4 regions of the Pseudohongiella spirulinae genome follow, and region 1 is predicted to be linked to each of the others. Evidence: predicted binding sites of a transcription regulator. Region 1 holds the regulator's gene; each other region holds the start of a gene.

Evidence for each region. The regulator sigma-54, encoded in region 1, starts transcription at its own class of promoters, with help from an activator protein. The targets are predictions, from matches to a motif close to ANTGGCATNNANNTTGCTNT.
Region 2: a site for sigma-54 is predicted at 2,700-2,719, ahead of flgA (flagellar basal body P-ring formation chaperone FlgA). Genes of this name have one in related genera too.
Region 3: a site for sigma-54 is predicted at 3,366-3,385, ahead of fliD (flagellar filament capping protein FliD). Genes of this name have one in related genera too.
Region 4: a site for sigma-54 is predicted at 1,456-1,475, ahead of PS2015_RS08400 (flagellar basal body-associated FliL family protein). Genes of this name have one in related genera too.

Annotation. Positions count from the first base shown of each region.
Region 1 covers NZ_CP013189.1:2,544,469-2,550,283, reverse strand. The annotation lists gene PS2015_RS11740 (histidine phosphatase family protein) at 1-162, opposite strand, end outside; gene PS2015_RS11735 (LysR family transcriptional regulator) at 266-1,174, shown strand; gene yjgA (ribosome biogenesis factor YjgA) at 1,150-1,695, opposite strand; gene PS2015_RS11725 (HPr family phosphocarrier protein) at 1,710-1,976, opposite strand; gene rapZ (RNase adapter RapZ) at 1,969-2,853, opposite strand; gene ptsN (PTS IIA-like nitrogen regulatory protein PtsN) at 2,876-3,343, opposite strand; gene PS2015_RS11710 (RNA polymerase factor sigma-54) at 3,411-4,907, opposite strand; gene lptB (LPS export ABC transporter ATP-binding protein) at 5,009-5,734, opposite strand; gene PS2015_RS11700 (LptA/OstA family protein) at 5,734-5,815, opposite strand, start outside.
Region 2 covers NZ_CP013189.1:2,187,475-2,193,289, forward strand. The annotation lists gene flgC (flagellar basal body rod protein FlgC) at 1-195, opposite strand, end outside; gene flgB (flagellar basal body rod protein FlgB) at 198-596, opposite strand; gene PS2015_RS10100 (CheR family methyltransferase) at 811-1,665, opposite strand; gene PS2015_RS10105 (chemotaxis protein CheV) at 1,665-2,597, opposite strand; gene flgA (flagellar basal body P-ring formation chaperone FlgA) at 2,803-3,573, shown strand; gene flgM (flagellar biosynthesis anti-sigma factor FlgM) at 3,689-4,021, shown strand; gene PS2015_RS10120 (flagella synthesis protein FlgN) at 4,046-4,522, shown strand; gene PS2015_RS10125 (flagellar brake protein) at 4,535-5,239, shown strand; gene PS2015_RS10130 (TIGR04282 family arsenosugar biosynthesis glycosyltransferase) at 5,196-5,815, opposite strand, start outside.
Region 3 covers NZ_CP013189.1:2,168,992-2,174,806, reverse strand. The annotation lists gene PS2015_RS10035 (flagellin N-terminal helical domain-containing protein) at 1-1,422, shown strand, start outside; gene PS2015_RS10030 (flagellar protein FlaG) at 1,563-2,039, shown strand; gene PS2015_RS10025 (hypothetical protein) at 2,125-3,165, opposite strand; gene fliD (flagellar filament capping protein FliD) at 3,422-5,815, shown strand, end outside.
Region 4 covers NZ_CP013189.1:1,839,399-1,845,213, forward strand. The annotation lists gene fliM (flagellar motor switch protein FliM) at 1-915, opposite strand, end outside; gene PS2015_RS08400 (flagellar basal body-associated FliL family protein) at 934-1,428, opposite strand; gene PS2015_RS08405 (flagellar hook-length control protein FliK) at 1,597-3,327, opposite strand; gene fliJ (flagellar export protein FliJ) at 3,414-3,863, opposite strand; partial or broken gene fliI (flagellar protein export ATPase FliI) at 3,992-5,329, opposite strand; gene PS2015_RS08420 (flagellar assembly protein FliH) at 5,326-5,815, opposite strand, start outside.

The DNA of each region.
Region 1 (5,815 bases):
ACGGAGCATGGAGCCGGTGATAACCCGGTCAAAATGAATGCCAAGTTCGCTGAAATAGTCGCCCAGCCATTGAGCTTGTTGCAATCCAAGAGGCGATAATTGGTCGTAATTATCTGCGCCAAAAGACGCCTGTCCGTGGCGGACCAGGTACAACTGGCTCATAAGTCAGAATCCGCGCTATTGATTTGTGTTATTGATAGATTAAAGTATCATTCATGAGAATAATACATTTGATTGACTCCGTCATGCGGAGAGGGGCTTTGTTCTGAAAAAACTGGACCTTAATCTGTTTCTGGTATTTGACACCATTTACACGGAACGCAACCTGACCCAGGCCGCCAGGACACTGGCGATTACCCAGCCGGCCGTCAGCAATGCCCTGTCACGTCTGCGGCGGGTCTTCAATGACGAGTTATTCGTGCGCACATCAAAAGGGATGCTGCCGACCCCCGTGGCCGACAGCATTGCCCAGAACATATCGGCAGCACTGAATCTGCTCAATGCCAGCGTCCTGGAACGCGAGGAGTTTGACCCCAGATCAGCAGAGCGCACATATAGCTTCAGCATGACAGATCTCGCGGAGGCGGTGATATTGCCGCGACTGTTTCCCTACTTTGAAACTCATGCGCCAGGTTTGTCCCTGCAAAGTTATTACACCAAACGCCATGAACTGGTTCGACAACTCTCGCGTGGTGAGCTGGATTTTGCGGTCGATGTGCCGTTGATTGAGGACGCCCAGGTTGCGCATCAGTCCCTGATTAAAGAAAACTATGTGTGTGCCATGCGACCTGATCACCCATTGGCGGGCCAGAATCTGACATTGGACGCCTATCTGGCGATGAGCCATATCCATGTGTCCAGTCGCCGACGCGGCCTGGGGCAGGTTGATATGGCGCTGCTGAAACACCAGGCAGAGCGCAAAATTCAACTACGGGTTCAGCACTATCGGGTCGCGGCTGAAGTCGTCAGTGGCACAGACCTGGTGCTGACCGTACCGCGCTTTCTGGCCGATCAGTACGCCTTGCTTTTACGGCCATTGCCGTTTGAAGTGCCTGCTCTGGATATGCATCTGTACTGGCATCGACAGTCTGACAGCGATCCGTCGCACAGATGGCTGCGTGACTCACTGATAGGTCTGTTCAGGACTCATCAGTTGATGACTGATTTAACATAGTCAAGCAGCTTGCGTCGTGCACGCATGAGTTGATCATCGGAACCAATGTGCTCGCTCGCCGTATCTGACAGTGTGCTGTAGTTGCGCTGCAGTTGTCGCAGCGTCTGCCGCTGCGCCATCGGCCACTTGTCCAGAAACGCCTCCAGGGCATCATTGTCTGCGCTCAGCAGGCGTTGCCCCCAACGTTCAATGTCCTGACTACGTCTCACCTCGCGAGCACTGGGCGTTCGCAGTTTTTGCAACGCTTCGGCGATTGCTTCATGATCAGCCGCTCGCATGACCTTGCCGATAAACTGCAACTGGCGGCGCTTCGCCTCATTTTTGTTTGGTAGTCGCTGGTATTCCTTTAATGCCTGCAGCAGCGACTCAGGAAGCTCTATTTGTTGTAACTGGCGCGCATTCAGGGTCAGCAGCTCTTCACCCAGTTTTTGCACGGCAGTCATGCGTTGTTTGCGACGGGTCTTGCTTTCAGCGGTATCGTCCGCGTGCAGGACCGCGCTTTTATCGTTGGGAGAAGTCATTCTGTGCCGGAGCCCTATTCGCCTTCATCGAAGCGGTCATTAACGAGTTTTGTGATAGCCAGCAGTGCCTGCTCTTCGTCATCGCCGTCAACGATGATTTTTAAAACGGTACCTTTGCCGGCGGCCAGCATCATCAGTGAAAGAATGCTGTGCGCATCAACCAGCTTTTCTGTGCCAATGGAGACTTTGCTGTTGAACTGATTAACAATGCCGACCAGTTTGGAGGCGGCGCGCGCGTGAAGGCCGGCCTTGTTGCAAATAGTAATGGTTGACTCAATCATGTTGCACTTTCCCGGTCGCAGGCCGGCTTAATTCGCGATGTAGAAGCTGCAGGTTGCTTATTTTGTCAGAGAACTCACCATACAGGCGCTCGCACAGATAGACAGAGCGATGCTGTCCGCCGGTGCAACCAATGGCGACAGTCATGTAGCTGCGATTGCTGGCTTCGTAGCTGGGCAGCCAGCGTTGCAAATATTGGGTGATATCCGTCAGCATGGCCTCAACATCGGGATGGCTGCTCAGAAAGCTCACTACGGCCGCATCCTTGCCCGTGAGATGGCGCAGGCTGGCATCCCAGTACGGATTGGGCAGGCAGCGTGCATCAAACACCAGATCGGCATCAACCGGAACGCCGTTTTTGAATCCAAATGACTCAAACATCACTGACAGACTGGCGTTCTTTCTCTCCAGTATTCGGGAGCGCACCAGTTCGCGCAATTGATGGACTGACATTGAACTGGTGTCAATAGACAATCCGGCCAGAGTGGCTATGGGCTCCAGCAATTCCCTTTCTTTGTTGATGGCCTCGCGCAGTCCAATGCTGTCGGTAGTAAGCGGGTGGCGCCGACGGCTTTCGCTGAAACGGCGAATCAGTACCGGGCTGCTGGCATCCAGGAAAATCACTTCCGGGTTCAGGCTTGATTCCTGCAGGTTTCGCAGGATATCAGGGACTTTTTTAAGATCATCAGGAATGTTGCGGGCATCAATACTCACGGCAACGCGGGGCAATTCCTGCTGCTCATGGCTGATGCGCTGAATGAAGGCAGGCAACAGGCTGGCCGGCAAATTATCGATACAGTAATAACCACTGTCTTCCAGCATGTTAAGCGCCGTACTTTTACCTGAACCGGAGCGACCGCTGATTATCAAGAGTTTCACGCGCGTACCTGCCTGACGAGGGTTATTGGCTGCTTTGCTGATCGAATCGAATGGCGGTGTCGTAAAGTTCCTGGTCTGTTGCAGCGGCTCGTAAAGCCTGGCAGAAAGCCTCCTGGTGGAACAGGTGCGCCAGCGCGCTTAACACACGGAGATGCTCTGCTGTTTCTTCAGCCGGTACAATCAGAATGAACAACAGGTCCACCTGTTGCGAGTCGACGGCGTCAAAATCAATGCCTTCTTCCAGCTTGACCAGTGTGCCGGTGATCGCATCGCACTCGGCGACCCGGCAATGCGGGATAGCAATACCGTTGCCGATTCCCGTGCTGCCAAGTTGCTCCCGTGCCAGCAGCGCTGTGTAAATGGAGTCGGCGGACAGTTGCGGTGCTGACTTGGCGATCTTTTCGCTGATGGTTGTCAGAAAGCGTTTTTTGCTGACCCCGGGCAGATTACAAAAAACCCGTTCCGGGGTAAGAATACTGGTCAGTTGCATGAATAGGTCCTGTTATCCGGAGACGACATTCTAGAGCCTTGCTTCTTTGCTGGCAATCGGACTGGTCTCAGTCCAGGCGTTTTCGCTCGTTGGAGGGCGGTATCGCCAGTGATTCACGATACTTGGCAATTGTCCGCCGTGCTACGTTAATACCCTGCTCTTCCAGCAGTTTGGCAATTTTACTGTCACTCAGCGGCTTGCGGGTATTCTCTGAAGCAACCAACTTTTTGATCAGGGCACGTATGGCGGTAGATGAACATTCGCCCCCGGCAGCTGTACTGACATGGCTGGAGAAAAAGTACTTAAGCTCGAAGATGCCGCGCGGCGTGTGCATATATTTTTGTGTGGTGACCCGGGAAATGGTCGACTCATGCATTTCAACCGCTTCGGCGATATCGTGCAGAACCAGGGGTTTCATGGCTTCTTCGCCATGTTCCAGAAAACCCTGTTGATGCTCAACAATTCGACTGGCGACTTTCAGCAGGGTTTCATTGCGACTCTGCAGGCTTTTCAGAAACCAGCGGGCTTCCTGCAGATTGTCTCTCAGGTAATTGTTGTCTGCACTGTTTTCAGAGCGTTTTACCAGTGCTGCGTAGTCGGCATTGATGCGCAACCTGGGCGCTGTTTCAGGGTTTAGTTCGACCTGCCAGCGGCCACTGCGTTTGTCTTTGGTGACAATGACATCGGGTATAACATAATTGGTATTGGCCGGCGCAATGTCGGCGCCGGGTCGCGGATTAAGTTTTTCGATGATGGCAATTGCATCACGCAGTTCATGTTCCTTCAGTCGGGCCAGACGCATGATCTGTGCGTAGTCGCGGCTGCCAAGCAGGTCCAGATGGTCTTTGACCAGCACCAGGGCATGTTCAATTGCCTCTGTTCGGGCCGCAACCGGAATCTGTTGCAACTGGATGCTCAGACACTCGGATAGATCGCGGTAAGCAACACCCACCGGATCGAATTGCTGGATGCGGTGCAGTACCGCGATGACTTCGTCCTCGTCGACCTCCAGTTCGCCCTGCAATCCTTCCAGAATAGACTGCACACTGACTGACAGCTGACCATTAGCGTCAATGGCATCGATAATGGCCATGCCGATCAGCCGGTCTATATCGGACATATTGGTCAGATTGAGCTGCCAGCTCAGGTGATCCTGAAGTGTTTCTGAGGCGGAATCGCGAGACTCAAAGTCGTTGTCGTCACTGTCAGATGCCGGGCCGCCGGTTGTGTAGGTGCTCTGGTAGATGTCGTCCCAGTGCGTGTCGACGGACAACTGCTCCGGAATGCTGTCTTCCCATTTGGAGTCGCTGCTGTCTTCAGAGGTGTCTTCTGTGGCTTTGGCTGTTGCCTTATCAAATGCCAGTTCGCGTTCTTCGTAGGAGTCGTTGGTACTTTCTGGCGCTTCCTGTGACTCGTCGAGTTCCAGCATGGGATTGGATTCCAGTGCTTCGTGGATCTCGTTCTGAAGGTCCAGTGTTGATAACTGCAGTAGCCGGATAGCCTGCTGCAGCTGCGGTGTCATGGTCAGTTGCTGACCAAGTTTTAGCTGTAGCGAAATTTTCATGGCGACAAGTACTTCATTTAAACCTGGTGCCCGGCACAGAGGATTTGAAAGCAAGCATCATGCCGAGTTGGTGATGTTTTTGCAAGATCACGGCGGTCCATCTAAATGTGAAAGTTCTTGCCAAGATAGACTTCCCGGACCTTCTCATTGGCCAGGATCTGCTCTGAGCTGCCTTCAGCGATGATACCGCCTTCGCTGACGATGTAGGCTTTGTCGCAGATGTCCAGAGTTTCCCGGACGTTGTGATCGGTCAACAGTACTCCAATGCCGCGCTGCTTCAGGTGTTCGATAATCGATTTGATATCGCTGACAGAGATCGGATCTACGCCAGCAAAAGGTTCGTCCAACAAGATAAAGCGCGGGTCATTTGCCAGAGCCCTGGCGATTTCTGTGCGACGACGCTCACCGCCTGACAGGCTCATACCCTTGTTCTTGCGGATATGATTGATGTGAAACTCCTGAATCAGACTGTCGAGCTTCTCTTGTCGGCCAGCTTTATCGAGGTCGTTGCGGGTTTCCAGAATGGCCATGATATTGTCTTCGACCGACAGGTTGCGGAAGATCGAAGAATCCTGAGGCAGATAGCCAAGTCCCAGTCGCGCGCGCGCAAAAATTGGCAGACCGGTCAGGTTTTCATCATTGATAAGAATGCGGCCCCTATCGGCATTAACCAGACCGACAATCATGTAGAAACAGGTAGTTTTACCGGCTCCGTTGGGGCCCAGCAGGCCAACGATTTCGCCGCTTCGCACAGACATGGAGACGTCGCGGACGACCTGGCGGCCTTTGTAAGATTTGGCCAGATTAAAAGCGTTCAGAATATCCATTATTCAATGGGCGCCAGCACGCCGGAGCAAGGGCCGGGTGAGTCAGTCGCGCCGGTTTCAACAATGTGTTTGATTTGGGAG
Region 2 (5,815 bases), 360 kb from region 1:
ATTGCTATCAGCAAACACATCCTGCATGGCCGCGTTCATCATGGGTGCAAAAACGGCATGGCGAGCACGGTAAGTTTGATCGGCACTGCTGGCCGCGCTGTTGGCATTGGCCATATTGCTGGCGGTGGTATTCAGGCGCAGCGACTGGGCGCTCATGCCGGAGCCGGCAATATCAAAAATCTGCATCAGACTCATGCTTATTCTCCTTTCAGGGCTTTCTGCAAGCCGGTGAATTTGCTGTTCAGAAACTGGAAGGTGGCCTGATACTCCAGCGCGTTGCGGGCAAACTCGGCATTTTCCACTTGCTCGTCAACGGTATTACCGTCCAGGGAAGGCTGTGCGGGAACCCGATACAGGATTTCAGGTGAACTGGCTTCAGCAGAGCCACTCAGATGGCGCTGATGGGTGCGCTCCATGCCGATCGCACGGCTTTGACCGTTGGCCTGCGCCAGCATGGCAGCAAAATCAATATCGCGCGCCTTGTATCCGGGCGTGTTGGCATTGGCTATGTTATTGGCCAATAAAGCCGTACGCTGCGTTCGCAGAACCAGTGCCTGTTCGTGTATACCCAGGGCATTAGAGAAGTTGATGGCCATTAATTTTTTCCTGTCTGATCATTGTCGATTAGCGTTGACAACAACAGAACAGCAAAAGCCATGCCATAATATTTTTAACTTTAAATACAGATAGTTAGGCTGGTAAATACATATCAGCGGCAAGCATTTGCCACCTTCATGCTGTCAATCAGCGGCAATTGGGGGGATGAGAGTGAGCAAGCGGCAAGACCTGGCCGGACGGCTATAGCTGTTCTCAGGATTTGTAGACGCTGGTATTAACGCCCACCCGCTCCAGCGCATATTGACTCGCCAGCGCCGCCGGCAGCGACTCCGATGCACCCAGAATCAGGTAGGAGGCCGGATTGAGTGACTGCTGCATGCGATTGAGAATATCCAACTTGAGATCAGCAGCAAAATAGATCAACACATTCCGGCAGAAGATGATATCGAAGCGTCCGATGCCGGCATAGCTGTCCTGCAGGTTCAACTGCCGGAAGCTGACCCGGTTCACGATGTGGGGTTTCAAGTGAAAGCGCGCCCCGGCCTTCTCTTCAAAAAAAAGCCTACGCCGCTCCGCACTCAACCCCCGGCTGACGCTCAGACTGTCATATTCAGCCTGTCGGGCGCTGTTGAGCACTGTCATGGAAATGTCTGTGGCAATAATTTCTGGTTCACGACGTAACTGGCCCGGGTGTCGCGCTTTGAATTCATCAATAATCATGCTGATGGAGTATGGCTCCTGACCAGAGGAGCAGGCAGCCGACCAGATACGGATATGCGGCCGTTTCTCGATCGTGACCAGTCGCGGCAGCAAAACATCGCGCAGTGCCTCGAAGGGAGAACTATCCCGGAACCAGAAGGTTTCATTAGTAGTCATGGCATCAATGACTTTTTCTTTCAGGCCATGAGGGCGGTTCTGATTAATACTGCTTACTAATGCAGCGAGGGACTGAAACTGATATTCCTCCATAATGCGCCGCATGCGGTTGGCAACAAGGTATTGTTTATTGTCTCCCAGAACGATACCGCAGGCCTGACTCAGAAAGGCCCTGAAGGCCTGATAATCAGAGTCGGCAATCGATTGCCACGCGTCGTTTACCATAGTCATCAGGCAGCGGCTTGGCGCAATTCCAACTGTTTCAGAACCCGCTTGGCAAGCTCGTCCGGATGGAATTTAGCCAGAAAATCGTCGGCTCCTACTTTTTCGACCATGGCCTGATTGAAGACACCGCTCAACGAAGTATGCAGCATGACATGCAAGTTTGTCATAGCCGGATCATTTTTGATGGAGGCTGTCAGTGTGTAGCCGTCCATTTCCGGCATTTCGATATCAGAGATGACCAGAATGTATTTATCCAACGGACTCTGCCCGTCGGCAATCATGCCTTTCAAGTGCTTCAAGGCTTGTTTGCCATCGTTCAGCACAACGGTCTCAAATCCCAGCGACTGACAACATTTACGAATCTGGGCACGCGCCACACTGGAATCATCAACGATCAAGACCGTATTCAGTGCGTCTTCCCGCTTGCCACTGCTGACCAGTGCCTCGCTAAGACTCGCTGACGCCGGAGAGACTTCTGCCAGGATGCGCTCTACATCCAGGATCTCAACCAGTTTGTTATCAACTTCCGTCACTGCCGTCAGGTAATGTTCGCGGCCTGAGCCTTTGGGCGGAGAGTGGATGGCTTCCCAGTTCAGGTTGACAATGCGATCAACCCCCTTCACCAGAAAACCCTGCACGGTATTGTTGTATTCAGTGATGATAATAAAACACTTGGCGATGTCATCCAGTGGCCGGCCACCGGTGGCTGCGCTCAGATCAAGAATGGAAATAGTGCGGCCACGAATATAAGCAACACCGCGCACAACCCGGTTGCTGTGAGGCAGCACACTCAGGCTGGGACATGGCAATACCTCTTTGACTTTAAAGACATTAATGCCATACACCTGGCTGCCATTGAGCCGGAACATCAATAGCTCCAGGCGGTTCTGACCCACCAGTTGAGTGCGCTGATTGACGCTATCGAGTACCCCAGCCATGTCTAACTCCCGCAAAATAACAGTTCTCTTGCTGCGGTTATCGTCCAATTTTCCGATTTCATAAGTATAAATTGCAATAAACACTCAATTTTGAGTGCGATTATCGGCACGCCATTTGCATATCCTACGCAGGTAGTACAACACATCTTCGAGTTTCATGAATTCGTCGGCCTTGCCGCCGTTTTTCGACAGAAATTTAACGCTTATGAAGCCAACAATCTCGTTTCCAGTAAAACAACGTCATAAAATTGACTGTCTGCGACTCCGTTCATGGCTGGTATCACTCACGCTTGTACTACTGACAGGGAATTGCTGGACACAGATTACAGCGCAGACCTTGGTCAGTGATAGCGCCCAGGCCATGCAGCAAGCCGCCATGCAGGCATTGGAAGAGCATTGGCAGGGCAGCACGGATCGCATTGAAATACAAATGTCCACCATAGATGCACGTCTGCAGATTCCTGTGTGTGGTATGCCGCTTGCCGCCACCGCCAATCAGCCTGGCAACGGTAATGGTGGCCGGGTTACAGTTCGTGTCGAGTGCCAGGACGCCTCACCATGGACCCGCTACGTCTCCGCCAACGTGAAAGTATTTCGCCCGGTTGCCGTCAGTGCGCGGGCATTAGCTCGCGGCAGCGTTATCCAGCCCCATGATGTTACGATGGAAGAGCTTGATATCAGTCAGCTTCGGGGGCAGACTATGGGGCTTTCAGAAAACATTGTTGGCAAGGCGCTGCGCCGTTCAGTGAACCACGGCACACCGTTGACACTGGATATGTTGACAGCACCAGTACTGGTGAAACGGGGCGACACGGTTGTGCTGATCGCCTCGCGCGGCGGTATCTCAATCCGCCACACAGGCACAGCATTACAGGATGGAGAAGCGGGCCAGCAGATACCGGTACGCAATAACAGCTCCGAGCGTGTGGTGCAGGCAGTAGTTCGCGAAATCGGCGTGGCCGAGGTGGTTTTTTAGCGATGATCGGGGCTAAAGTTTCCAGAGTGCTTGCCGCTACACCGGATAGTAGAAGTCAATCAATCAACGCTGCACGCACCCGTTTGAGGGTCTGCGTCAGCCAGGGTGTATGATTATGAGCATTTCATCGATCGGCAATCCGACATCACCGACAGACAGCCGTTCACCCGTCAAGCAGCCGGGCAGTCAACCTGCATCAGGGTCAGGCACGGGCAGCGGCAAAACTGACGCACACGGTGGCAGTGGTGCTCTGGCACCTGTCGATGCGGTATCCATCAGCAGCCAGGCAAGCGATCTGCAAGCACTGGAAACACGCATCAAGGCTCTGCCTGATACCGATGTAGCACGTGTCAGTCAGATCAAAGACAAGATCAGTACGGGCGACTACCAGATTGACAGCCAGCGGGTGGCTGATAAGATCCTCGCCTTCGAAAAAGAATTAAAGTAACGGCGCCGCACCGAACGGAGACGAATGAACAATAGCGACCTGCACAACATGCTCGAACAGGACCGGCTGCAGCTGGACGAATTGAGCGAGGTTTTGCAGGCTGAGCGCGACTGTCTGGAGCGCCGTGATCTAAAGAACCTGACGCGACTACTTCAACAAAAACAGACCCTGCTGACAGCAATCGAAACCAACGACTTCAACCGACGGCGATTATTACAGCAGGCTGGCGCGCCGGCTGATCGCACCAGCCTGTCTCAATTGCGGGTTCTGCTTGAAAACAGCACCGATACCGCCTTGACGACATTGCTGGAGAACATAGAAAACAAAGTACGGCACTGCCGCGAAATGAGCGAAACCAACAGTATTATTGTGCATCGCAGCCGACTTAATACCCAGAAAGCGCTGGATATCATGCGTGGCACCGAAGCTGTTAACGGCCTGTACACGAGCCATGGCAGCACGCAGGCCGGTACCGTTAAACGCGATCTCGGCAACGTCTGAAGGTCCAGTCCTATGGCCAACGACGAGCGCTATTACACCGCCACCGGCGACATCTACAGTGTGCTGCGCACTTTGCAGTCTGATCGCTCGGCAGTTAACATCCAGTTTGAGGATTCAACCGCACCTTACAGCAGCATGGTGCTGGATGTAAGCCTGAAAAACCGAACCTTTTGGCTGGACGAGTTTTCCAATTCAGTTGCCAGAAAACGTGCAGAAGAAGGCTCGCCCTTCAGCCTCCGTGCATCAATCAATGGCATCCGGGTTCACGCCAAAGAGTTAACTGTCGTGCGCATTGGCGAAGACAGCCGCGGCAAGTTTTATGAAATCGCATTTCCATCCCGCATGCTTTACTTGCAGCGCCGTGATGCCTTCCGAGCCTGGGTTCCAGGAACATTGATGGTCCAGGCCAGCCTGCAGAGCGATAAACGATCAGATAAATTAATGGGCCGCGTCCAGAATATGTCAGCCACCGGCTGCCGGATTCTGCTGGAAGGCAAGTTAACACCGCCGTTTGAAATGCTGGAAAAGCTGGACGCCCACATAAATCTGACACTGATCGGCCAAGACATTGAATGCCCACTGGAAGCTGTGTATTCACATCATTCGCCGGAAAGCAATCAGACCACCTGTGGTTTTCGCTTCGGTAACCTTTCCCGCCCGGTACAGATAGCCATCAATCGATTTGTAACCCAACTTCAGCGTGAGAGCGTGACCTGAGTAATTGCCGATAACGTTGCACGTCCGCCGGACGATCGACATCCCAACGCGGTGACAACTCACGCCAGCGCACTCCATTCTTACGGAGCGCAAGCCGGGTTTGCGCCAACACTCTGTCAGATCCCCAATCGATATCCTGAAACAGGCAACCAGGTACCGGCTCTTTAAGTGCGACCAGCACGTATCCGCCATCCTCGGCCGGACCCAGGACAACATCAACATCCGGTGCTGCAAGCGCCGACAACGCCTGTTGAACATAGGCCGTGTCAACCGACGGACAATCTGCACCCACTATGACAACAGAGTCCGAGGTCTTTAGCGCAGTCTCGGCCGCATGCTGCATTCGGGCGCCAAGATCATGCCCGACCTGCTGGTGGACATTATCGGCTCCGCAAAGATCCTTAAAATAATTCTCAGCCCCCGGATGGGACACCCACATCTCGGTGCGGAGTCTTTGCTGTCGACCAAATTCCTGCCAGGCGAATTCAATCAGTGAGGTATGCACGGCCAGCGCACCGTCAATGCCCAGCTCCTGATTCAGGCGAGTTTTAACCTGACCACGCAAGGGCGTTTTAG
Region 3 (5,815 bases), 380 kb from region 1:
CAGTCTGGTGTGACTGCTGTTGTTGACGAAAACCTTGTCGGCGGCACCTCAATGACTGGCGCCGGGGCTTCAGGCAGCGTGACCATTAATGGCACGGAAATCACACTGACGACTACTACTGACACAGCGGCAACCCGTACATCAGTGGTTGATGCAATCAACGCTCAGTCAGGTTTGACCGGAGTGACGGCTATCGATACCGGGGACGACTCTCAGGGTATCGAGCTGGTTGCAGCTGATGGTCGCAATGTACAAATATCTTTTGACACTGTCACGGCTGCTGCGACAGGACTGGCTGCCGCCGGTACTTATGAGGGCGGCGTGACTCTGGTGGCTAATGCGGGTGTAGACGAGATTGTGATCGGTGGTACAGCGACTGCTAACGCAGGTCTGACAGCTGGTACCTATTCTGCTTCAGTCGCTGCGACAAGCACTGAATCTCGAACGCAAGCCGACAATGTGGTGCCAGATGCCCTGGTTGCAGGTGACCTTGTCATCAACGGCGTGGGTATCGGAGCGGCTGTCGCAACTGACGATACAGCGTCCTATGCCGGCACAGAATCGAGCTCCAAAGAAGCTTCGGCAATTGCGATTGCGGCGGCGGTTAACCGCTCGTCAGCGGAAACCGGCGTGACTGCTGTTGTCAATGAAAATATTGTTAGCGGAACCAGCACAACCAGCGGTGCTGCAGCCGGCGACCAGGGTACTCTGTTCCTGAATGGTGAGAGCATTACCCTGACTGTAGGTGCTACTCTGGAAGATAGTCGCACAGCGGCTGTAGCGGCAATCAACGCCGTCAGCGGCAACACAGGTGTTGTGGCTACAGATACCGGAACAGGTCTGTCATTGTCAGCAGCGGACGGCCGCAACATCGTCATGTCACTTGACGATGATGTGACTAATACTGTTACCGCTGCAGACTTTGGTATTGCGACCGCAGCCGTGTTTGCCGACAATGCCGCTACCGCTGCAGACGGTGTCACCTCTTATGGCACTATCACGCTGCAATCTGCAGGGCAGTTTACAGTATCCAGCGGCAACAACGGCAATGCCGAACTTGAAGCGCTTGGTTTCGAGGTAGGTACTTTCGGTGGTGCGGAAGCAGGTCAATTCCTGAAAGATGTTGACCTGTCTACCCAGGCTGGCGCAACGGAAGCTCTGGCTGCTATCGACAATGCCCTGGCGTCTATCACAGCGTCACGTTCCGAGCTGGGTGCGGTGCAGAACCGCTTTACAGCGACTATCGAGAACCTGTCAGCGACCTCCGAGAAGTTTGCAGCCGCCAACTCTCGAATCCAGGACGCAGACTTTGCGGCTGAAGCTGCCAACCTGGCTCGTAGTCAGGCCCTGCAGCAGGCGGGTGTCTCCATGCTGGCGCAGGCCAACGCTCAGAGCCAGCAGGTACTGCAGCTGCTGGGTTAATTTCCCGAAAAGTAAGCTAAAGTCCTAAAGTCCGCCCGGCCGCTACCGATAACAAGGTAGACGCCGGGCGGATTTTTTTGTGCCAGACGTGCTGGTGAGTGTTTTTCTGTGGCAGATACACGTTTTCTTGGAGACCTGCTGTGAGTGAAATCAGTATTACCCGGTTTCAGCCCGCACCCGTAACCCGGGGGAAGGTCAATTCTGTTGAATCTGTGGAGAATGATCTTGACGCTAATCCCAAGCGTCGTAATCCGCAGGAAGATGTGCACAAGGATTCTCAGCACAAGGGTTCTGGAAACAAGCAGCAACAGCGCCAGGAGTCACAGCCAGCGCAGCGTTTCACTTCAGCAACTCCGGGCGCGAAATCAATGCTTTCCGAACCGCCTCTTGAAGACGGTGAGCTGGAACAGGCGGTATCGCGCCTCAATGAGTATGTGCAGACAGTAAAGCGTGATCTGATCTTTGATATCGACCCGGAGAATCAGGAGCCGTCGGTGACGGTGGTGGATCGGGAGTCGCGCAAGGTGCTGCGGCAGTTTGACAGTAAAGAAGCACTGGAGTTGGCTAAAAAGCTGGAATCCCAGGAGCCGATTTCTCTTTTTAAAACTCAGGTTTAAGATTCTCGCTCGAACAGATATAAAAAGGCCGACAATTGGTTTGTCGGCCTTTTGCTTGTGGCATGGCTTGCTTCGCTCAGTGTTTTCAGTTTGCGGCGTCTTCAGCCGCCTTGCGAGCTTCTTCCTCAGCCATGCGGGCGCCGGCCAGCGTACCAGCCAGAGCGTAGTTGCCCTCGTGACAGGCATACTCAAACAACGGATCATCATACGCAGTCAGCGCCAGTTCGCCGGTGAAACTGGATTCAAACACAGTCGGATCATCCACGGTGAAACTGTAAATGATCTTGTGGTCTGATTCTCGACGGAATCGCTCAGTCACTGTCAGATTCTCCGAGGCACCACGGAAACTCTGCCAGGGGTTAAAGTGGCGGGTTTCTACCACCAGCGTGTCACCTTCCCAGCGTCCAATGGAGTCGCCCATCCATCGGTTCATTACGTCAGCATGGGGGTCATGATCATCCTGTATTTTAATGATGCGGGCATCATTAACCATCTCCACGATGATGGTGACATAGCCAGGTGATTGCACGATCTGGTAGTGACTGTTGTACATCACTGGCAGCATGGGCGGCCCGGAGTTCGAACCGAAGGCGAGCAGGCAGCGCTCACCTACACCACGACCCTCGGGGCCGTCGAAGGGGTCCGGGCCGGTGGCGCGCTCACGGGCGCGACGCTCCAGAAATTCCTCGGTATAACCGGGCATCTGGCCATCGGGCGGGTCGATAATGATGGAGGTACGGAACTCTCCGTTGATGGTGGGCATAAACATACCACGGTCGGTCCAGAACAGGTCGTAGTTGCCGACAGGAGGTAGATCCACGGCTGGTGGTGGTGGCCGGTTGGGATCCAGGGGTTCGTTATCTTCTTCCACAGCCTGCTGGGCGGCACGTTCCAGCTGGAACGCCTCTTCGCGAGTATAGGTCTGGCGGGTGCCCAGCTCGCGTGGCCGGGTCAACGGCGTTACCGTGGCATTACGCCACACACCCTGCAGATCGGGTACGCCGTCCCAGGTGCGGGGCGGGGTGTAGTCCTCCTGAGCCAGCGCGCCTGATGAGAGCATGGCGGCTGACAGAGCGCTGGCACCCAGCAGCGCGAGACCGCTGGCGAGTGTTGGTCTACTGAACATAGCTTCTTCTCCTTATAAGGTAAGGCCGATTCTAGCCGGACAGGGGCTGACACTCAATCCCCTGTGCGACAGCGTGTGTGACGGCTTGTGACTAACCGGGGACGGCAGACAGCGGCAAGGCTTTGCCGCTTAAGGGTCAAGATTCTCCGCTGCTGACCGATACATGGGGAGTAAGTGGCTGATATTACAGTCCCGGCTTAGCTGGCTCGTAATTTGCTTTATCAGCGCAAAGTGCTTGATCACACGAAAGGACACTATGGCAACTATTCAATCCTTGGGTATCGGATCCGGGCTCCTGACCAGCGAACTGCTGGAGCAGTTGGTCGAGGCGGAGCGTGCGCCAGTCACCGCGCGACTGGATCGGGATCAGGAGATCACCGAGGCGCGACTGTCGGCTTTCGGAGAGGTCAGCAGTGTGCTGGGCGAATTTAATACAGCGGTCAAGCAGCTCAACAATATTTCTGCCTTCAACGCCAGTCAGGCTAATAGCAGTAACGAGTCTGTGTTGACCGCCACCGCCAGCAGTGTAGCCGCCGACGGCAATTACAGCATCAACGTGCAGCAACTGGCGCAGCAGCATACCGTAGCCTCGCAGGCTTATGCAGCTACCACCGAGACGGTGGGGCTGGGCACACTGACCTTTCGCTTTGGTACAACAACATTCGATGAGTTCGATAATTATCAGAGTTTTGCTGTCAACCCGGAAACTCAGTCGCGCTCTATTACCATCAATAGCAGTAACAATACACTGGCCGGTGTTCGTGATGCTGTGAATAAGGCGAATTTCGGTGTTCAGGCCACCATTGTTGATGACGGTACGGGTTTCCGCTTGCTGTTTACCACCGAAGAAGGCGGTGCCAATAACAGCATGGAATTGACTGCCACTGGTTCAGCCTCGTTCGAGGCCTTTAACTATAACCTGGCCAGTCAGGAGATGTTGCAGACCCAGGCAGCCCAGGATGCACAGTTTACGGTTAACGGTCTGGCCATTACCCGCAGTGACAACCTGGTGGGGGGAGTGATTCCGGGTGTGACCCTGAACCTTAAAGGGGTCTCAAGCGGACCTGCGACCCTGAGCATCAGTAAAGATCCTTCAGACCTGATGGATAAAGTGCAGGGCGTGGTGGACAGCTACAACGCCCTTAAAACCGTGACGGATGTGTTGACGGCGTTTGATCCGGATGCCGGAGATAATGGGCAGGGCAGTGTGCTGACCGGTGACCGTGGCATACGCACGGTCATGAATCAACTTAACTCGACCTTGCGCTCGTTTACTCTGGGCTCAACTTATGGATCTTTGGCTGAAGTGGGTGTGACCACCAACCAGTTTAACAACTACATGATGGAGTTCGACCGCAGTGCTTTTGAGGAGGCATTTCAGGCGGATCCTGAAGCCATCACAGCCTTGTTTGCGACTACGGGTATACCCAGCGACGAAAGCGTGTCATTTGTCTCAGCCAGCAGTGCCACTCAACCCGGTAGCTATAGCCTGGAAATTACCCGCATGGCCGAGGTCGGTCGTTATCAGGGTATCGCTGTCGCTGCCCTGGACGCTGGTAATATCGAGATTACCGATGCCAACAACAGTTTTAATATTTTTCTCAATAATGTCGAGGTCAGCATTGATCTGACCGAAGGCACCTACGCCACCGCGGACCTGCTGGCCGAAGAGTTGCAGCGGCAGATCAACAGCAATGCTGAGCTGATCAATTCCGCAAATTCCGTCACGGTAACCTACAACAGCGACGAGTCACGCTTTGAGATGACCTCCAACCGCTACGGCAGCGAGTCGGTGATTCGCATTATTGAGGCAGATGCAGAAACCTCTGCCACGCTGGGACTGGTTAAAGAGGGGCAGGGACCCTACCAGGGGCGCGAGCTGTCTGGACTGTCGACGGCAGATGGTCAAAGCAGCAGCAACTTTATTACGCCATTGCTGGTGGACAGCGATACCCAATACAGTCTGTCTGTGAATGGCATCAGTACGGGACTTTTGGCGTTGCCTGGCGATGCCGGTACGCCGGTGACTTACAACACGCCCGATGAGTTAACCGCCGCGCTCAAGTCTCAGATTGATGCCGCACTGGCCGGTGATAGCATCAGCGTGAATGTTGACTATGTCTATAACAGTGATGATTCGACGGCGCGACTGGTGTTCTCCACCGCCAATGCCGGCGATGAAATCATCTTCAGTGATATCAACCTGGCCAGTGCCACGCGACTGGGCCTGTTTGAGGGGCACGGCGAGCCGGTTACCTCGATTCGCGGTACCGATGTGCAAGGTCTGATCAATGGCATTGAAGCGCAGGGCTCGGGGCAGGTGCTGGTGGCTTCCACTGGCGAGAATCCAGCCACGGCGGGTTATTACCTGAATGCGGCGCATGGTGATCTGTCGACCAGCACGGCAGCAGACAAGTTCCGCCTGCGGGTGGATGGCGTGCTGTCCGGATCCATCACCCTGGGTGTACTGGCTAATACGGATAGCAATGCCGTGGCCGAGACCCTGCAGACGGCGATCAACAATGATCCGGCGCTGATAGCCGCTGGCAAGTTGGTGGCTGTGACATATGATGCGGAGGTGGGCGGCTTCAAGGTGACCTCCGGCAGTCGTGGTGACAACTCCTCGGTGACCATTTCCAGTCTGGAAGGC
Region 4 (5,815 bases), 710 kb from region 1:
TGACATCGCCAGGCGGGTATCAAACAGGGGCACACCATTGGCTTTAAGTACCACCGTTTCCGGCATTTCAACGGGTATGATGTCGCCTTCCTCAAGATCAACAACATCTCGCAACGTGATCATGCGCTCAAATACATCACAGGAAAAATCTACAGTCGCATGTTTGATCTGCTCTTTCAGCGCCTTGCCCCAGCGCTCATCATGTTCATCCACATCACTCTGCATGCCAGCGTCCAGCAGCTCACGGATCGGCTCGATCATGGAGTAAGGTTGCGTGATGTGGATATCGCCACCGCCACCGTCCAGTTCAATGTGGAAACTGCTGACCACTACCACCTCGCTGGGACTGACTATGTTGGCCATGGAGGGATTGACTTCGGATCGAATAAGGTCAAACTCCAGTTTATAAACATTGCGCCAGGCCTCTCCCAGATCTTCAAAAACCTGGTTCAGTACCATCTGCACAACACGCTGTTCAGTGGGTGTGAACTCACGACCTTCAATTTTGGCGTGACGCCCATCTCCACCAAAATAATTGTCCACCAGTTTAAAGACCAGTTTGGCGTCAAGCACCACCAGTGCGGTTCCACGCAACGGACGAAACTTGACAAGATTGAGACTGGTTGGCACGTAGAGAGTATGCAGGTACTCACCGAATTTAGTGATCTGCACACCCCCAATCGATACGTCGGCTGACCGGCGTAACAGATTAAACAGACTGATGCGGGTGTGGCGAGCAAAACGTTCGTTAATCATCTCGAGCGTGGGCATACGGCCACGCACAATCCTGTCCTGACTGGTCAGGTCATAGGAGCGCACCACGCCGGGATCTTCGTCTTCCCCGTCGATCAGATCGTTTTCATCCACGCCATGTAACAGCGCGTCAATTTCGTCTTGTGATAACAGATCCTGCATCAGCGCTTCCCCACTGAGCTATTGCATGACAAAGCTGGTAAACAATACTTCTTCGATGCCAGGCCGGCCGATCTCGCGCTCCAGTACCTGGTTCACCTCTTCTGTGGCCAACTGACGAAGGTTTTCAATACCAGCCGGGTTTTCAAATACCAGCACCAACTGAGCACTGAAAAGGTTGTTCAACGCATGACGAACCACTGGCATATGTTGGCTGATAGCAGCCAGCGCCTGCGCATCCCGGGACATCACGGAAATATCGGCCTGCATAAAACGCTGCCGACCCTGATGGGGAAAATTAACGACAAAGGCGGGGGATAGCTGCAAGTATTGTGCTGGCTGTTGTACCGGGGCGGCAGGCTCACTGCTGGCTGCCTGACCTGCATCATTACCTGACATCAGGAAAAACCAGGCACCGGCACCGCCGCCGCCCAACACCAAAAGCGCGATCGCAATGATGAACACCAGCTTCATCGAACCGCCATTTTTCGACCCTGTAGAATTATCGTCTGCCATAACTGCCTCATTCAGAACTGCAAAGTATAAGCAAAGCCTGTGCCATGCTTAAAACAAGCCAATAACTTATTTCAATTCAATTATATAGGCTTATCGCAGACGTGTCGGCAGAAGAATTGCGTCAGTTTATCGACGCATCTCACGACTCAACAGACAAGGCTTTGACGCTCAGGCATAGAAGTCAATTAAATGACTGGAATGACGCACGGGCGTTTCACCCGCTAAAATTTCTTCATCATTAGCATCCGTCAACCGCTCCCCGCTCCCGCCACGACGGTCGTCACCCTGACTGCCGCCTTGTTGCGCCGACTGGTCTGACACCGAGACATCCACCAGATTCAGACCTTCCTGACGGAACTGTTCCTGCAGACGCGGAATCTGTAACTCCAGCGCATCGCGCACCATGGCATGCTGGCTGACAAAGTTGACGGTCGCCGCCTGATCGATCAGCTTCACCTTGATTGTCAGAGTGCCCAGTTCCGGAGGGTCCAGGCGAATCTGCGCGCTGTTGACACCGTTGGCGGTCATCATCATCAACTGCCTGCTGACATTCTCGCCCCATTGCGTTTGACCGAAGCTGCCCATCTGCAGGTTATCGCTGACAGCACGGTTAGCTGGCGACAGTGGCTGACTGGCAACTGTGGCTTCCCGTGCCTGGGCCGCCAACTGACGTCGCTGGTCGGCACCATATAATTCCTGGGCCAGCTCGCCGGCGGTCGGCACCGCGGTGCTCAACAAGGCTGCACCATCCTGCCGAGAGACCGCTGCATCCGGGATTCGACCGGAATCCATGGCAGCGCTCTGCAGGGCTGCATCAATAGCGACGGCCAGCGGTCGACGATCAGCCGGCATGACAGAGTCAGTTACTATCAGCGCATCGCCTGTTGCGGGGCGCGCTCGCGCAAGCTCCCCGGGCATCGCTGACTTTGATTCCGCCACCAGCATAACTGATGAGTCTGAACCTGATTCACCGGGTTTCGATTCAGCCGATGGCTTCGCAATTATGTTCGGGACGACCGTTGTCGGCGTCGTATTCTGCTCAACAACGGCAGGCTTGATGGCTGTCGGTGAAACAGCAGCGGCGGCGAGCTCATTCAGTCCGGACGTCTTATTTTGACTATGAGGCAGAGCCTGATCTTGAGTCTCTCGCTTTATCTGAATCTGCACTGGCTCCAGCCCCGTCACAACAGCCCGATTGTCTGCCTCAATTGTTCCGTGAGTCATGGGTTGCGACATAAGCTGCCCGCCAGGCGTTGTTGACCGTTCAGAACCAGTCACTGCCAGTGTCACAGGCTGGGACCAATTTGAGAGCTGCGCCGGTTCATCCGTCACAGCAATGCCCGGTACAAGGTCAGCCAATGCCTGATTGACACTATAAGATTGCTTCTCCGGCTGAGCACCATCCTGCAATACCTGACTTTGTAAGGCAGCCAGGGCACTGAGCAACACCTGGGGCAAATTTTGTTCACCCGGCGGCAAGACACTGCCGCCTTCATCGCTCATCGGACGCTGAGACTGAGACGTCGGCAGAATCTGCTCAGAAAATTTCAGCAGTTCATCGACCGTCCACTGCACAGGATTTCCGGACTCAACACTGCCGGATAAATCCAGAGTGGCAGTCGGTTGCAGGGGCTGCTCAGGCGGCAACAGAGCCTGCAGATTATGCACAAAATCAGCCGCAAAGCTATCGCTCTGCTGCTCAGTCATACCAGATAAAAGCTGATTTATCAAAGATCTGGGGTCAGACTGAGCATTATCCCCATCACCTGATGGAGCATCCAGCCATGACTGCACAGCCGCCACATCAACCACCGGCAGCACGGCGTGACCGGCACCTTCCGGACGGCCCGATTGCTGGGTGGAACTCAGTGACAAAAGCAGATCGGCGGGTAGCAGCATGACTAACTCCTCAGCAAGGCGCAAAGTTGTATAACTCAGACAATTAACAAGAACCAAACAAGAACTGTGCCAGCTTGCTGAAGGCTTTAATTCCAGGCTTTTTTTGCACCCGCGCCCCGGCGGGCATATTCGTCATGGTTCCGCTGTTCGACTCGCGCTTGCTGCCGGTCAGCTTCCTGCTGCAGACGTTGCAGCATTTTTTCCAGACTCTTGAAGCGGATATCGAGCTGCTGCCACTGCAGGCGAAATTGCTCGGCCTCCTGCTCACGGGTGGCGATAACCGTTTTCTGATGAGCGATGGCGCGGTCCAGTTGACCCTGAAAACCATCATAAAGACGCAGTCGGTCCACAGTCATGCCCTGCCGCCCGGCATCGAGCAGTCGGCGACGGTAGTCGTCCTGATACTCAGCCAGCTGCTGCAATTTCTGTTCTTCCTGCTGTACCAGTTGCTGCGCCTGGGACAGCAGGCGTCCGGCCTTGTCAGCCTCCAGCTCGGCAATGCGCAAGACCGGCTGCATGCGCTTGACGCGGTTCATGCGCTTCGCCCGTCAGCCTGCTGTGCGCCTGTCTCACGTGCGCTACCACCCAGGGTACGGGCTTCACCAGCGTGCAGTGCCGTGACATTGCTGGCCGCCGTCTGGCCATTCTGCAGTCGTCGTTGTGGTGGCGTGATAGCCTTGCTCAGACGCTCTACAGCCTCCGGCAAAGCGACATTTTCCGTCAGCCCCTGTTGCAGGAACTGACGCAAGTGCGGCATCCGCTCTATGGCAAAGTCAATGTCTCGGTCCGCACCCATGGTGTAGGCACCCACACTGATCAGATCACGATTCTGCTGATAACGAGAGTAAACCCGCTTGAATAATTGAGCCTTGGCCAGGTGCTCAGGGGACACCACAGCTGGCATCACCCGGCTAATGGAGGCTTCCACATCAATGGCCGGATAGTGGCCCTGTTCGGCCAGGGTGCGAGACAGCACGATATGGCCGTCCAGAATCGCACGGGATGAATCGGCAATGGGGTCCTGCTGGTCATCGCCTTCGGTGAGGACAGTATAAAATGCCGTGATGGTTCCTTCGCCATTATCAGCGTTACCGGCACGCTCCACCAATTGCGGTATGCGTGCAAACACGGAGGGCGGATACCCTTTGGTGGCCGGCGGCTCGCCTATCGCCAGGGCAATTTCACGCTGTGCCATGGCGTAGCGCGTTAATGAATCCATCAACAACAGCACATCTTTGCCCTGATCACGAAAACCTTCGGCGATGCGTGTGGTCACCGTTGCCGCCCGCAAACGCATGAGCGGCGAATCATCGGCGGGCGAGGCCACCACCACAGAGCGACGCAGCCCTTCTTCACCCAGAATTTCGTCAATAAACTCCTTGACCTCTCTGCCACGTTCACCAATCAGTCCTACAACAATCACATCGGCTTCGGTAAAGCGGGTCATCATGCCCAGCAGAACAGACTTACCCACGCCGGAGCCGGCAAACAGACCGATACGCTGACCACGACCGACCGTCAGCAAACCATTGATGGCCGCTATGCCGACGTCCAGGGTCTGCTTGATGGGCTGGCGTTTCAGAGGATTGATGCTGCGCTCCGACTCTGCGGGGCGACAGGCGGTGGTATCCAGCGCGCCGCGCCCGTCAATCGGTTCACCAAAACCGTTAAGCACGCGGCCCAGCAGTCCATCGCCCACCCACAATGTCTGAGCCTGGGTGGCAGGTATCACACGAGCGCCGGGCTGTAACCCTTCAACGCTGTAAAGCGGCATCAAAAAAATTCGGGGGCCGTCGAAACCCACCACTTCCGCCTCTATCTCACCGCCATTACTGTGACCGACCAGACAACGCTGACCCAGCGAAACATTGCAACCCACGGCTTCCAGTGTCATGCCCACCACGCGCGTCAGGCGTCCGACGATGACCGGCTCAATATCAAGTTCAGCTTGCGGATGATAGGCCCGCAAGCGTTGCGCAAGGCTCTGCCGCTGAAACATCAGACCGGCTCCTGCGGATCACTGCCGGGCTGCTGACCAGCCAGAGATTCAGCTTCTTCTGCCAGGCCGCGTCGCGGCGAATGCCCGGCCGCCTCCTTGATAGCTTTTACCACCGGCTCGGGGGCCTCTTCGAACGACTCGCCCGGCGGCAACCCTTGATGGCGCAGATCACCTTCCTCGGCAAACTGTTTGCTGACTATCTGTTCAATCGCCTGGCGAAAACGCGCACCGGTCGTAAAGTCCACCGCGCTGTGATCAGTTTCGACCCGACAGCCACCGCGTTCAATTTGCGGTGTGCCAATGACCCGCCAATTCTCGCCGCCTTCTTCAGCGGCGCGCATCACCAGTTCCTTATCGGCAGTGTTCACCAGAATTCGGACATTGTCACGGGTCGGCGGCAGAGTGTTAAGCGCCTGCTGCACAATTTTCATGATGTGGCGGCTGTCTATGCTCAGTTCGCGCGCCACCACCTGCCGCGCCACCTCACGC